DNA from 3 places in the Idiomarina abyssalis genome. Region 2 is predicted to be linked to each of the others. Evidence: predicted binding sites of a transcription regulator. Region 2 holds the regulator's gene; each other region holds the start of a gene.
The links. Region 2 encodes FliA, which starts transcription of late flagellar genes. Its sites were predicted from a motif close to CTAAAGNTNNNNNNNNNNNNGCCGATA; they were not measured.

Region 1 (5,259 bases), 1.0 Mb from region 2:
TCAGGTGAAATTGTTGAAGATTTTAAACTGTCAGACGCTATCAAAGGCAAAAAAGCTGTTGTTTTCTTCTACCCGTTGGACTTCACTTTCGTATGTCCTTCTGAGCTAATCGCATTTGATAAGCGCTTAGACGAATTCAAAAAGCGTGGCGTAGAAGTTATTGGTGTTTCAATTGACTCTCAGTTTACTCACAGTGCATGGCGTAACACGTCAACTGACGCTGGTGGTATCGGTCAGGTGAAATACCCATTGGTTGCTGACGTTCGTCACAGCATTTGTAAAGCGTACGACGTTGAACACCCAGAAGCCGGTGTTGCATTCCGTGGTTCATTCTTAATTGATGAAGACGGTATGGTTCGTCACCAGGTCGTTAACGACTTGCCATTAGGCCGTAACATCGACGAGATGCTGCGTATGGTTGACGCACTGAACTTCCACCAGAAACACGGCGAAGTTTGCCCTGCAGGCTGGGAAGAAGGTAAAGAAGGCATGAAAGAAAACGCAGAAGGCGTTGCTTCTTACCTGTCTAAAAACGCTGACAAACTGTAAGCGTTTACTGAATCGAAAAAGCCGCTCGTTTGAGCGGCTTTTTTTATGCCTGAAATTTGTACTCGGATTAACTTTTGTCCTGACGAGACTCAGGTGGCCAGCCACCGAGTTCTTTCCAGCGGTTAATCATCCAGCAGTAGAGCTCTGCGGTGCGTTCGGTGTCGTATAAGGCTGAGTGTGCTTGTTTGCTGTCAAACTCAATACCGGCTGCCTGACATGCTTTAATCAGTACGGTTTGCCCTAAGGTCATTGCCGCAAGCGACGTGGTATCAAAACTGACAAAAGGGTGAAACGGGTTACGTTTTAAATTGGCACGTTCGGCGGCGGCCATAACAAAACCGTGATCAAAGTTTGAGTTGTGTCCGACTAAAACTGAACGCTGACAACCCGCGGCTTTCTGCGCTTTACGAATGGGTTTGAAAAGCTCACGCAGGGCTTCACCTTCCTCTACCGCGCCGCGTAATGGGCAGTGCGGATCAATGCCGTTAAAGTCGATAGCTGCCTGTTCAATATTGGCGCCTTCGAAAGGCTGTACATGGTAATGAACAGAGTCCACGGGCTTTAACAGACCATTGTCATCGAAATCCAGCAAGACGGCAGCTATTTCCAGTAACGCATCGGTTTTTGCGTTAAACCCCGCTGTTTCGACATCGACCACGACGGGCATGTATCCGCGAAAACGTTGCTTCATAAGCGAGTTAGAGCTGTCTGACATAGAATTTCCGTAGTGTCTTAAAGATAACGCTATTATGCCAAAGATCATCACGCTCTGCTTGCAGAAATACTAAAGCAACAGCAATGCGTGCCGATAACAGACGTATCAGAAATAAATCAGGGGCGCTTATGAAAAATTGGCCGATGTTGACTGCTGTTTCAGCTTCTGTGCTGCTATCAATTGGGCAGGCGCAGGCAAACTCAGTCAGGCACTACAGTGCAAACCTGGATAACTCCGCGTGGCAGGTAAGCGAAGAGAACCGTTTAGCCTGTGAAATGGAGCATGAGATTCCCCGTTACGGTAAGGTGCGCTTTCAAAGCGAGGCGAGTAAAGAGCTCAACTTACGTATGAAAATGGAAATGCGCAAGTTACCGGACAGCTATGGTGTGTCTGCCATTGAGTCCGTTCCGCCGCGCTGGCAGCCAGGCGAGTCCAGTTACCGTATTGGCGACATGAAGCTCTATAAGCAGTTTGATGGCGAGCTGCAGAAGCAACTGGCCTGGACCTTATTGAGCGAGCTGGAAAAAGGGCGTTACCCGACATTCTTTTACAACGACTGGTATAACAGCCGCGATGAAGTTGCTGTCTCTATTTCTTCAGTGAACTTCCGCCGTGCTTACGATGACTTCATGAGCTGTGTTAATGCGTTATTACCGTTCAGTTTTGACGACATTGCGTATACGGTGCTGAACCACGAAGCCGAAAGCGAAAAGCTGACTGTTGCGTCGCAGCGTAAGCTAAAACAAATTAGTGACTACCTGCAGGTGGATAACGATTTGGAACTGGTTTTAGTCGACGCTTATACCGATTCGCTTGGCGCGCGAGGCCCGAACAAAGAATTAACTGAGGAGCGGGCGAAAGAAATTCAGCAGTTTTTCGTCGAACGGGGTATAGATGCGGAGCGTATTAAAACCGTTGCTCACGGTGAAGACCGGCCGATTAAATCGAATGACAACGAGTTAAACCGTCAGATCAACCGCCGTGTTATTGTGCAGTTAAGCAAACCACCCATGATTGAGCTGTAAAAGGCTCAGTCACTGGTCTTTTCTTTAAATTCGCACAAGTCTTCTATGACGCAGGAACCACACCTTGGTTTACGGGCTATGCAGGTATAACGTCCGTGCAAGATTAACCAGTGGTGCACGTCTACTTTAAACTCAGCCGGCACCACTTTTATCAGTTTTTCTTCCACTTCTTTAACGTTTTTACCGGGGGCCAGTTTGGTGCGGTTAGACACCCGAAATATATGCGTGTCGACTGCGATAGTGGGCCAGCCAAAAGCCGTATTTAAAACCACGTTTGCCGTTTTTCGGCCAACACCCGGAAGAGCTTCCAGCGCGGCCCGGTCTTCCGGTACTTTGCCACCGTATTCTTCCACCAGAATTTTGCAGGTTTTGTAAGCGTTTTCGGCTTTGGAGTTAAACAAACCAATGGTCTTTATGTATTCTTTTATTCCATCTACTCTCAGGGCAAGCATGGCTTCAGCGGTAGGTGCGGCAGGGAATAGTTTACGGGTGGCTTTATTCACACCCACGTCGGTTGCCTGGGCGGACAACAAGACTGCAATTAACAGCTGAAAAGGGGAGTTATATTCCAGTTCAGTTGTTGGGTTCGGGTTATTGTCCCGCAGCCGACTCAAAATTTCGTAGCGCTTGTTTTTATTCATAAGAGTTCGTTTTTATTTGTGTTTTTTTATTAGGCCGTGACCCGTGCCCGGGTAACGGTTTTCTTCTCGGCACGGGCACTCCGCACAGCGTCAATCTTGTTTTTCAGGGCAATGATAAAGCCCATGCCAATAAAGGCTCCTGGCGGTAATATAGCCAGTAATAAAGGGTAATTAACGGTAAAGAGCTCAATTCGCAATTGTGCTGCCCACTCACCCAGAAGCAATTCTGCGCCATCAAACAGGGTGCCGTTACCAATAATTTCTCGCATAGCGCCCAGTACTATCAGTACCAGTGCAAAGCCAACCCCCATTGCCAGCCCGTCGAACGCTGCGCGTTGCCATGGGTTTTTAGAGGCATAAGCTTCGGCGCGGCCAATAATGGCACAGTTAGTCACAATGAGCGGAATGAAGATACCCAGCGACTGATAAAGCTGGAACACATAGGCGTTCATGAGCAGTTGAATAATGGTTACGAAGGTGGCAATGACCATGACAAAAACGGGTATGCGGATTTCCGAAGGGATAAACTCACGCACCAGAGATACGGTGATATTTGAGCCAACCAGTACGAACAAGGTCGCCAGACCCAGGCCCATGGCGTTGGTGACTGAGGCAGTCACTGCTAATAGTGGACACAAGCCTAAAAGCTGTACTAATGCGGGATTGTTTTCCCACAGGCCTTGCTTGGTCAGGTTTTTGTATTCGTTCATTCCTGAGCCTCCTGACAATGTGGTAAGTCGGCGTTAAACAGAACGTCTGCTTGCTGCTGAAGCTTTAATGTCGCTCGTTTTACGGCAGAGACCACAGCCCGGGGGGTAATGGTCGCGCCGGTGAACTGATCAAACATGCCGCCGTCGCGCTGAACAGCCCAGCGGTTATCATCTTCACCGCGAACACGCTTCTCAGCAAAGCTCTTTATCCAGTCACTTTTCTGAATTTCAATTTTATCGCCTAACCCCGGGGTTTCCTGATGGCGCAAGGTTCTTACACCTAAAACTTCGCCATTGGGTTGAATAGCCAGCAGCAAACGGATAGCGCCGGAGTAGCCGTCTGGAGCTACAATTTCAGCCGCTAAAGCAGTGGGCTCATCGTTAACCCATGCGCGATACAACGGCTGCGGCTTAGTACTGCCCAGAGCCGGATCCTGTAGTAATCGACAGGATTGGTATAAGTCGTTGTCGTGCAGTGCCGGCGGTATCAACTGATTCAGTGTGCGAAGCACTTGCTGCTGCTGTTGTCTGGCGATTTTGTCTTCTGTCAGCAGTTGCACACCAATAATTAAAGCGGTAGCAATGACCGCAAAAGCGGCCAGTAATAAACCATTTTTCTGCATACTGTTAAAGGTCATATCAGTCTCCGTGGCCGTAAACAACAGGCCGCGTATACCGGTCTATTAATGGTACACACATATTGGCAAGCAACACGGCAAAGGCTACGGCGTCGGGGTAGCCGCCCCAACTGCGAATAACAAAGACGATGAAGCCAATCAATAAGGCAAAAACCACGCGGCCCCGGTTTGACGTGGCGGCCGATACCGGGTCGGTTGCTATAAAGAAAGCGCCTAACATGGTTGCGCCACTTAAGGCGTGCACGATAGGTCCGGGCATAAGGTCCGGCGCAAAAATATGAGCAATAAAAGCGGGTAGGCAAAGGCCTGCAAGGAACCCCAGCGGAATGTGCCAGCTGATAATGCGTTGCTGAATTAAAAGTAAGCCACCGACTAAAAAGCCCAGATTAATCCACTGCCAGCCGGCACCGGCAAAATAACTGAACTCTGGTCCCTGATAAATTTCTGTCAGCGTATAACCCCGGGTCAGTTCTGTTTTTATGGTATCCAGCGGTGTTGCCATGGTGACACCATCAATACCTGCACGCAGTTGCTCTACGCTGTAACCGGCAGGGGTGTATTCAAACAATATGGTGTGCAGTGTTTGCCACAAAGTTAGCGAGTGCTCGCTAATAGTGGAAGCCGGTAGCCAGTTTGTCATTTGTACCGGAAACGAAATTAACAACAGCACATAACCTGCCATGGCCGGGTTAAATAGGTTCTGACCCATGCCACCATACACATGCTTGACCACAACAATGGCGAATAAGGTTCCTATAACGATGACCCACCAGGGCGCAAGTGAGGGAATGCTAATGGCCAGTAAAATGGCGGTGACTATTGCGGTGTTGTCACGCAGCGCGGAAAACGCCGGTCGCTCGCGGGCAACCGTACAGGCCATTTCGGCTAATACTGCAGTAGCAACGGCTAGTGTAATTTGAAACCAGACTCCGGGACCAAAAAAGTAGCTTTGCAGCAATACGCCGGGCACTAAGGCATAGC
Region 2 (5,259 bases):
TAATACGTTCGAAAATCTTGTCGAGCTTTTCTTTCAACGTTACGGCTGTAAATGGTTTCACGATGTAACCATTAACCCCCGCTTGTGCGGCCATGATGATTTGCTCACGCTTAGCTTCGGCCGTTACCATCAATACCGGTAAATGCGCCAGGTTATCGTCCTTGCGAATTTCACGCAGCAAGTCAATTCCCTGCATACCGGGCATGTTCCAATCGGTTACGACAAAGTCGAAATCACCGTTCTGCAACATGGGTAAAGCCGTATTACCGTCATCAGCTTCCTGAATATTGGTAAAGCCAAGATCACGAAGTAAATTCTTAATGATTCGTCTCATTGTAGAAAAGTCATCCACAACAAGAATTTTCATATTTTTATCCAAAGCACCCTCCACTGAGGCTCTCGATTACCACCAAAGTTTATTCAACCCAATTTTGCATTCGCGACTTCAGTCGCAACATTGCCTGACTGTGAATCTGACTGACACGTGATTCACTCACGCTCAGCACTTCACCTATCTCTTTTAAATTCAATTCTTCGTCATAATACAACGAAAGCACCAAGGCTTCACGTTCTGGTAACGATGAAATTGTCGAAACCAATGCTTTATGAAACGCAGCGTTCTCAACATCTCGTTGTGGCTCATAAGCTGAACCTGTTACCTGCTCTGGCATTAACGCATCTTCCGACACGCCAAGATCTTCAATTCCGACAATTCGTCCTGAACTCACATCCCGTAAAATATGGTGGTATTCATCCATACCCATATTCAGTTTTGCGGCTACTTCCGTATCTTTTGCGTCCCGCCCGGTCTCGTTTTCAACCTGGCGAATGGCTTCCAGCACACGTCTGTGGTTACGGTGTACTGAGCGAGGGGCCCAATCGCCGCGACGAATTTCGTCCAGCATCGCACCACGAATGCGAATGCCGGCAAAAGTTTCGAAACTGGCACCTTTGCTGTTATCAAAGTTACGCGCAGCTTCTAGTAAGCCAATCATGCCTGCCTGTATTAAATCATCCACTTGCACGCTGGCGGGTAGTCTCGCCATCATGTGGTGGGCAATACGCTTAACCAGTCCGGTATGCTGCTCAATAATGGCATTCCGGTTGTCAGCAGTGGCGGCATAAACGGCAGCTTTATTCATTGGCAACATCCCGCTTACTCTCGTTATCGGCAGAAGTTATCAATTGTTCAAGGAAAAATTCTAAATGTCCTCCGGCTTGAGCCGGAACCGGCCAGTCCAGCGCCTTCTTAGCCAGCGCTTTTATCGCTAATGACGCCGGCGATTTAGGGTAAGCCATGACAAAAGATTGCTGTTTCCGCACGGCTAAACGCAAGTTTTCATCGAAAGGAATAATTGCTGCCAGCTCCAAAGCAACATCTAAAAACCGGTCGGTAACCTTAGTGAGCTTATTGAACAGTACTTGCCCGTCACGCATATTGCGCACCATATTGGCAACTACCTTGAATTTGAAAAGCCCCTGCTCACGGCTCAATACTTTAATAAGAGCATAAGCATCGGTAATCGATGTTGGTTCATCGCAAACTACGACTAACACGTCCTGTGAGGCTCGGGCAAAACTGACAACGGTGTTACCTATGCCAGCTGCGGTATCCACAATCAGCACGTCATAATTACCCTGTAACTGGCTAAACGCTCTAATTAAACCGGCATGCTCAGATTCACTGAGATCCACCATCGAACGTGTACCAGACGTTGCCGGAACAATTTTTATTCCCGCAGGGCCTTCTATCAGAATATCTTCCAGTTCACACTGGCCGCTTAACACATGAGAGAGATTACGCTCAACACGAAGACCCAACATCACATCGACGTTAGCCAGGCCTAAGTCGGCGTCCAGCACCAATACTCGTTTGCCCTGCTTTGCCATTGCAATAGCCATATTCAGCGACACATTGGTTTTACCCACGCCACCTTTACCACCGGTTACCGCAATAACTTTTACTTTTGATTGTTTCATTCTTCGCAGACCGCTTGCTTGATCCATCGGGCGTATCTCTTTTCTGACTAAATTGACAACAGCTTCATATTACTTCGGCTCATTCAGCGAGAAAACGCCGCATTCCAATACGATTTTGGCACGTCTGACACTGAGGAACAAATGCTTTTATCAAGCAAACGCTCGGCTTCCGCTACCATAAAGTTCGCATCGGCAACCCGAATGTCTTCAGGAACCTGCTGACCATTGGTTAAATAGCCTACTGGTAAGCCATGCTCAATAGCTACGCTAATACTCTCACCTAAACTTAAGCATTCGTCCAGCTTGGTAAAAATGCAACCGGATAAAGGCAAAGTTTTAAACTGCTTAACGGCATCCATCAATACTTGATTCTGTGATGTCGCTGAAAGCACCAGATATGGACGAATACGCAGTCTTGAATTCTGGATAAGCTGGTTTAACTGCTCGCTCAAACGCTTGTCGCGTTGGCCCATGCCTGCAGTATCAATTAAAATTAAACTCTTCTGGCGCAGTGAAAGTAACGCATCTGCCAGCTCTTGCGCATTTTTAGCAACTTTTACCGGACACCCTATTATACGACCATAGGTTTGTAATTGTTCACTGGCACCAATACGGAAGGTATCCGTGGTAATTAATGCCACTTTATCCGCACCATGGCGCTGAGCGTAACGAGCAGCCAGCTTCGCAATAGTGGTGGTTTTACCCACGCCTGTAGGGCCGACTAAAGCAACCGCACCGCCGCGTGTCAAAATATCGTCGGACGTGGTATTCAACTGACCTTCTAATAAATGCAGGGTCTGTTCCCAGGCTTCATCGTCTGAGCCACCTTCGGGAATAAAACAGGCAATCTGGTCCGCAACTCGTTCACTTAAGCCCATAGACATCAAGCGATTCATCAGCATCGCACGGGTTGGTTCTTCGCGATCCATTTCCTGCTTCATCAAGCCACTTAACTGATGCTCCAGTAATTGACGAATACCGTTTACCTGAGAGCGCAGTTCAGCAATGGCCTGGGAGTCGTCCGCTGCTGGTGCGTTTACTTGTTCAGGAAAAATATCGTCGCTTAGCTGAGAATCCGCGAAGCCTTGTGGTTCTGGTTTCGGCTCTGGCCGTTGTGTGGCCGGCTCAGCAACCTCTTGCTCAGCAGTGCGTTGCGCAGGCTGTTCAGCCTGCGCCTGACGCTGTAACAGTTCCTGCAAAGATTCAGCCGGTACTTCCGGTGTCTTTGATGCGGCCGGCTCATTCGGTGCCTGCTCAGCCATTGGCTGTGCCTGTTGCGCATCGGGGTCAATGGCTGCAACCAGCTCAATACCACCATTCACTTTCTTATTGGACAGGATAATAGCATCCGGACCTAAGGTTTCTTTAACCTGTTGCAAACCACGGCGCATATCTTCGGCAAAAAAGCGTTTAATCTTCACAAGCGACTCCCGTTACTCTTGTGTGGCGGTTTGTTCACCACCGTTTTGTTGTCCACCAATTGAGCTGACAATGCGAATTTGTTTATCATCCGGTACTTCCTGATAGGACAACACTCGCATACCATCGGTAGCGTGACGCGCAAATCGCGCCATGGTTGACCTCAGAAGTCCAGAGGTCAGCAGTACTGAAGGTTCACCATTCATTTCCTGCTGCTGATGCACTTCGCGTAATGACTGTTGCAGGCGTTCGGCCAAACCTGGTTCGATTCCGGCGCCTTGCTGATTTCCGTCATTACCAGCCATTTGCAATGACTGATGCAACATCTGTTCCAACTCTGGTGCCAAAGTTATGACAGGCAGTTCAGCCGCCCCTTCAGCAATGTCCTGAACAATTAAACGGCGTAGTGAGATTCTGACCGCAGCCGTTAATACTTCTGGGTCCTGACTACGCCCCGCATACTCAACCAGGGTTTGTACAATGGTGCGCATGTCACGAATCGCAATACCTTCATCCAATAGGTTTTGCAGTACTTTCACAAAATTGCCCAATGACAGCAGATCCGGAATCAGGCCTTCAACCAGCTTAGGATGAGTGCGACCTAAACGATCCAGTAATTCTTGTGCTTCTTCATGACCCAGTAGCTGTGACGCATGGTTTGTCACTATTTGACTTAAATGTGTTGCAACCACAGTTGCCGCATCCACCACGGTATAACCCAGGGTCTGCGCATGCTCTCGTTGTTCCGGACGGATCCAGACCGCATCCAGGCCAAAGGCAGGGTCAGTTGTTTTTTCGCCTTCCAATTCGCCGAAAACCTGACCCGGGTTAATCGCCATTTCCCAGTCATGGCGAATTTCAGCTTCGCCCATAGTCACACCCATTAGGGTAATTCGGTAACTGTTAGGGCCTAAATCCAGGTTGTCTCTGATATGAACAGCTGGCACCAGGAAACCAAATTCCTGTGACTGCTTCTTACGCACGCCTTTTATGCGTGACAGGAGCTCGCCGCCCTGCTGCTTATCGACCAAAGGAATTAAACGATAGCCAACTTCCAGACCAATAGTGTCTACATGGCGCACATCGTCCCAGCTAAGCTCTTTTTGCTGCGCCTGCTGGACTTGCTGCTCCTGTTCTTTCTCTACCAGCTCGCCTTCTTCGACTTTTGACTTTTTAAGCTTAAAGTACGCTGCACCGGCTAGTACCGCTGACATACTCAAGAACGCCAGATGTGGCATACCGGGGATAACACCCATAGCAAAGAGTACCGCACTGGTAATGACCAGAACCTTGGGGTTATCAAGCAGTTGCAGGACAACGGCATCACCCATGTCTTTACTGTCATTTTCGCGAGTAATGATAATGGCGGTCGCAACCGACAGTAATAAAGAGGGGATTTGCGCGACCAGGCCGTCACCAATGGTTAACAGGGTATAAACTTCCACGGCCTCATTAAAGGTCAGGCCGTACTGGATCATACCAATGAGCAGGCCGCCGATAATGTTAATAAAGAGAATAAGGATACCGGCTATGGCATCCCCTTTTACGAACTTACTGGCACCGTCCATAGAGCCGTAGAAATCGGCCTCACGGGTTACGTCACTGCGTCGGGCTTTGGCTTCTTCCTGATTGATTAAACCGGCGTTCAGGTCGGCATCAATAGCCATCTGTTTACCCGGCATGGCATCAAGGGTAAAACGGGCAGTAACTTCTGAAATACGGCCGGCACCTTTGGTGATAACCACAAAGTTAATAATAACCAGAATGGCAAACACCACCAGACCAACGGTGTAGTTACCGCCTATGACCACGCTACCGAAGGCTTCAATCACTGAGCCCGCCGCGCCGGGGCCGTTATGA
Region 3 (5,259 bases), 1.3 Mb from region 2:
ATTGGCTGGCTCTGGGGTTTGGTTCGGGTCTGGCGCCCAAAGCTCCCGGTACTTTTGGTACTCTTGTTGGTATCCCTGTTGTTTTCTTAATGGCTCAGCTTAACTGGTGGGAGTATCTGCTCGTGCTAGTGATTATGACGCTTGCGGGTATCTGGATCTGCCAGTATACGGCTAAGGCTATGGGAGAGCACGATCACCCTGCTATTGTCTGGGATGAAATAGTTGGCTACGCCATAGCCATGTTCGCGCTGCCGGTGGAACCTTTCTGGCTGATTGCTGCTTTTGTCCTATTTCGTATTTTTGATATCTGGAAACCCGGTCCAATAGGCTGGGCTGACAGAAAGCTGCACGGTGGTAACGGCATCATGATGGATGATGTCCTCGCCGGTATTTTCTCTGCTGCGTTACTGCACCTTGGATGGTGGGTATCGGGTTTACTCAGCTAAATAAACCCGACACTCTAACCGTCTGTTCTAACCTTTTTTCAGGAAGTTACTCACCTGGCTTTGGATGCCTTTCGCGTCAAGTCCAATTTCCTCACGAACCTCGCTTTGAGAGCCATGTTTAATGAACTCATCGGGCAAACCAATATTGAGAACCTGAGGACGGGCTTTGTGCTTAGCCACGTATTCACTGACTGCGCTGCCTGCACCGCCCGCTACAACGTTTTCTTCCACCGTAACCAGTACTGAGTGGTCTTTCATTAATTCGTCCACACAGTTGGTGTCCAGCGGTTTTACGAAACGCATGTCAATGACGGTAGCATTAAATGCTGAAGCGGCTTCTTCTACTTCGGGCAACAGGGTGCCAAAGCTTAAGAATGCGACGTCCTGTCCTTTTTTAACGGTTACCGCTTTACCAATTTCTATAGCCTTACCCTGACGTAACTCCAGACCAACGCCTGCACCACGAGGGTATCGTACGGCAGCTGGACCTTTATGCTGGTAGCCTGTGGTTAGCATATCCAGACATTCTTGTTCATTACTGGGCGCCATAACCAACATGTTTGGAATACAGCGCAGGTAGCTTAAATCGAAAGCGCCCTGGTGGGTCGGTCCGTCGGCACCGACAATGCCGGCACGATCTATGGCGAACAACACGTCTAAGTTCTGCAAAGCCACGTCATGAATTAATTGGTCGTAACCGCGTTGCAAAAAGGTAGAGTAAATGGCAACAACAGGCTTCATTCCGGCAATGGCTAAACCTGCGGCGTAGGTCACGCTGTGTTGCTCAGCAATAGCCACGTCAAAATACTGTTTTGGGAAGCGCTGCGAAAACTCAACCATACCTGAGCCTTCACGCATTGCCGGAGTTACTGCCATTAGCGACGGGTCGCCACTTGCGGTATCACACAGCCATTGTCCAAAAATTTCAGAGTAGCTGGGAACGCCTGCCGCTTTTTTCGGCAAGCTGGATTCCGCGGGGTCAAACTTAGGAACGCCGTGATAACCAATGGGGTCTTTCTCGGCCGGTTTATAACCTTTTCCTTTTTGCGTCACTATGTGCAGTAATTGCGGACCTTTTAAATCGCGCATGTTGGACAAGGTTTCCACCAGGGTGTCGACATCATGGCCGTCGATAGGACCTATGTAGTTGAAGCCCAGCTCTTCAAAAATAGTACCCGGTGCCATCATGCCTTTCATGTGCTCTTCAGCGCGGCTGGCAAAATGACGAATATGCGGCAGAGGACTGAGTAACTTTTTACTGCCTTCGCGTAATGAAGTATAAAAACGACCGGATAACAGACGGGCGAAGTGATGGTTCAAAGCACCGACGTTTTCAGAAATGGACATATCGTTGTCGTTTAACACCACCAGCATGTCGGGTTTTATGTCACCAGCATGGTTCATTGCCTCGAACGCCATGCCTGCGGTCATGGCTCCGTCACCAATAATAGACACCACTTTCTGGCGTAAACTTTGGCGTTGCGCTGCCACGGCCAGGCCTAAAGCAGCAGATATCGACGTGCTTGAGTGCCCCACCGATAAGACATCGTATTCGCTTTCTTCCCGCCACGGAAAAGGGTGTAACCCGTCTTTCTGGCGAATGCTGTGCAACTGCTGTTTACGCCCGGTCAGTATTTTATGCGGATAAGCCTGATGGCCAACATCCCACACCAGCTTGTCTTCAGGAGTGTGGTAGATGTAGTGCAGGGCGACTGTTAACTCAACCGTACCTAAACCGGAGGCAAGGTGGCCACTGCTCTGACTGACCGATGTCAGCAAAAACTGACGAATTTCAGCGCACAAGTCAGGTAATTGCGAGCGTGACAGGCGACGCAAGTCGGCGGGTAAATTAATTTTATCGAGTAACGGATATTGTTGAGTCATTCAGTTAGTGGTCCCGCTTTAACAGCAAGTCGGAAAATTGTTCGAGTTTGTCGGTATTGTAAGGGATATCGCTTAATGACTGTAGCGCTTTGTTATGTAAGTTTTGTAAGCGTCGTTGAGCGCCTTCAATACCTAACAAACGCACGTATGTGGATTTTTCAGACGCGGCATCTGAACCCTGAGGTTTACCCAGTGCTTCAGTGTTACCTACAACATCGAGAATATCATCCTGTACTTGAAATGCCAGCCCCAAATAACGCGCAAATTGTTCGAATTTTTCTTGCCACTTTTGGGCGTCGCTGCTACCACATAAAACGCCCATGCTGGCTGCTGCTGTTATTAATGCGCCGGTTTTACTTAAATGCATTTGCTCCAGTGCACTTTCGGTAAGGTTCTTTGCCGTTGCCTGTAAATCAATTGCCTGACCGGCACACATGCCCCGGGCACCGCTGGCTTTCGCCAATACATGAACGAGTTGCAGTTGGCGCTCTGCCGGTATGTCCTGCATGTTGCTTTCGGTCAGTATTTCAAAGGCCAGAGTTTGCAGTGCGTCACCTGCGAGAATAGCCGTAGCTTCATCGTACGCAATATGGCAAGTCGGTTGTCCGCGACGTAAATCGTCATCGTCCATGGCCGGTAAGTCGTCATGAATTAATGAATAAGCGTGAATTAATTCAATAGCAGCTGCTGCACGCAAGGCATCGTCCTGGTTAGCGCCGCAGATATCGGCAACAGTCATTACCAGATAGGGGCGAATACGCTTTCCACCCAGTAAAACACCATGCTGCATTGCCTGACTCAAACGCTTATTTAACGTCAGGGGCTCGAGCTTCTGCTGTAAAAATGTGTCGACTTGCTTTCTTGTATCTGCTGTTAACGAATTAATCGTCACATCAGTTCTCCATCACTTTCATCATTGCCTGATTGTTGTTGCTCGGCTAACAGGGTTGTGACTTTTTGTTCAGCCTGCTGCAATTGTTGCTGGCTGGAGCGTGACAGCGCAATGGCCTGCTCAAACTTTTTCAGCGACTGCTCTAAGGGTAAATCGCCTTGCTCCAGTTCATTAACCAGTTGCTCTAACTGTTCAAGAGCCTGTTCAAAGGATTGCTGCTTCTGTTCTTCTGCCATAGCTAAGTCTGCCTTAAAATCTGTTTTGAGCCGCATTGCTACAAGAATGAAAGTTAATTATCCGATAAAGAATCCCGAATGTCAGCCGATGATCTCATTATTCCTGTGTAAGATGATCAGATGTCGCTTGTCAGAGCGGCGCTATTGTTTAAGAATGAGCACAGCAGCATAAGCGAAAACGCAAATCGGGGAGGAAAGCTGAGTGGATATAGCAACGCTCATAGGAATTATCGGCGCCATCGGCTTTGTTGTGGTCGCCATGATTCTGGGTGGGGATATAAGTCTTTTTATCGATGCGCGTTCGTTTTTTATCGTATTCGGTGGCTCATTATTTATAACCTTAGCTAATTTCTCGTTAAGCCAGTTTTTAGGGACGGGAAAAGTCGTCGTTAAGGCCTTTTTCTTTAAAATTGAACACCCACAAGAGCTTATCGACACTGCCGTTGAAATGGCTGACTCTGCGCGAAAAGGCGGTTTCCTGGCATTGGAAGAGGCGGAAATTCCGAATAAGTTCTTTCGTAAAGGCGTCGACATGCTGGTTGATGGTCATGACGCCGAAGTGGTTCGCCAAACCTTGTCAAAAGACATAAAAATGAGTTTTTCTCGTCACGAGGAAGGTGCTCGCGTATTTAAAATACTCAGTGATGTCGCCCCGGCAATGGGTATGATAGGTACCTTGATTGGTTTGGTCGCTATGCTTTCCAATATGGACGACCCTAAAGCCATAGGTCCGGCTATGGCCGTTGCCTTGTTAACCACGCTTTATGGTGCGTTTCTGGCGAACGTTATTGCTATTCCTATTGCCAATAAACTGTTGCTGCGCGCAGAACAGGAAAAATTGAATCAACAATTGATACTGGATGCCATTTTAGGTATTCAGGACGGTCAAAACCCTCGTGTCATTGAAGGTATTTTGCGTAATTACCTGGCTGAATCTAAGCGTATTGGTAATGAGGATGAGGACGAGTAGTCATGGCCTCAGAGAAAGTCAGAGACGAAGAAGAAGAAGACTGCAACTGCCCGCCAGCGGGCTTACCTATGTGGATGGCAACCTTTGCCGATCTCATGACTTTGCTCATGTGCTTCTTCGTGCTCTTGCTGGCTTTCTCCGAGATGGATGTATTAAAGTTTAAGCAAATTGCCGGCTCTATGAAGTACGCCTTAGGTGTACAGAATAAAATTGAAGTTAAAGACATTCCTAAAGGTACCAGTGTCATTGCACAGGAATTCCGGCCCGGCCGTCCAGAGCCGACCCCCATTGAAACCATTCAGCAGCAAACCGTTGAAATGACCCAGCAAATGCTGGAATTTCAGGAAGGCGAGTCTGACTTTGCCGGGGGGCAACAAACCGAACGTGGTGGTCAGGAAGCTGACAGCGCAGAAGATCAAAAAGAAGCTGAATCTGAAAACACCGAAGCCATGACTCAGGTGTCTAAAGAGCTTATGCGCCGCATTGAACAACAGCTAGAGAATGAAATTAAAGCCGGAACCATAGAGCTGGAACAGCATGGTCAGCAAATCATTATTCGTATTCGCGAGCAGGGCTCATTCCCTGAAGGTTCTGCGTTCTTGCAGCCGCAGTTCCGGCCTATCATTCAGCAGGTTGCCGAGGCATTAAAAGATATTCCCGGCGAAATTACCATTTCCGGGCACAGTGATAATGAACGTCTGGTTTCAGAAATCTACTCGTCGCGTTGGGATCTCTCCAGCAAACGCGCGGTGGCCGTTGCTGAAGAAATGCTGAAAGTTGAAGACTTTAGTGAGGACCGCTTGGTTGTCATGGGCTTCTCCGACACTAAAC

Region 1: a site for FliA is predicted at 1,334-1,360, ahead of K5X84_RS08525 (flagellar protein MotY). Genes of this name have one in related genera too.
Region 3: a site for FliA is predicted at 3,523-3,549, ahead of pomA (flagellar motor protein PomA). Genes of this name have one in related genera too.

What each region holds. Positions count from the first base shown of each region.
Region 1 is NZ_CP081832.1:1,775,768-1,781,026, reverse strand. Features, by position in the region: gene K5X84_RS08535 (peroxiredoxin) at 1-549, shown strand, start outside; gene rnt (ribonuclease T) at 617-1,264, opposite strand; gene K5X84_RS08525 (flagellar protein MotY) at 1,393-2,289, shown strand; gene nth (endonuclease III) at 2,295-2,930, opposite strand; gene K5X84_RS08515 (electron transport complex subunit E) at 2,960-3,640, opposite strand; gene rsxG (electron transport complex subunit RsxG) at 3,637-4,278, opposite strand; gene rsxD (electron transport complex subunit RsxD) at 4,280-5,259, opposite strand, start outside.
Region 2 is NZ_CP081832.1:751,500-756,758, reverse strand. Features, by position in the region: gene cheY (chemotaxis response regulator CheY) at 1-379, opposite strand, end outside; gene K5X84_RS03535 (RNA polymerase sigma factor FliA) at 417-1,142, opposite strand; gene K5X84_RS03530 (MinD/ParA family protein) at 1,135-2,007, opposite strand; gene flhF (flagellar biosynthesis GTPase FlhF) at 2,064-3,401, opposite strand; gene flhA (flagellar biosynthesis protein FlhA) at 3,414-5,259, opposite strand, start outside.
Region 3 is NZ_CP081832.1:2,073,231-2,078,489, reverse strand. Features, by position in the region: gene K5X84_RS10065 (phosphatidylglycerophosphatase A family protein) at 1-446, shown strand, start outside; gene dxs (1-deoxy-D-xylulose-5-phosphate synthase) at 474-2,330, opposite strand; gene K5X84_RS10055 (polyprenyl synthetase family protein) at 2,335-3,222, opposite strand; gene K5X84_RS10050 (exodeoxyribonuclease VII small subunit) at 3,219-3,458, opposite strand; gene pomA (flagellar motor protein PomA) at 3,661-4,428, shown strand; gene K5X84_RS10040 (flagellar motor protein MotB) at 4,431-5,259, shown strand, end outside.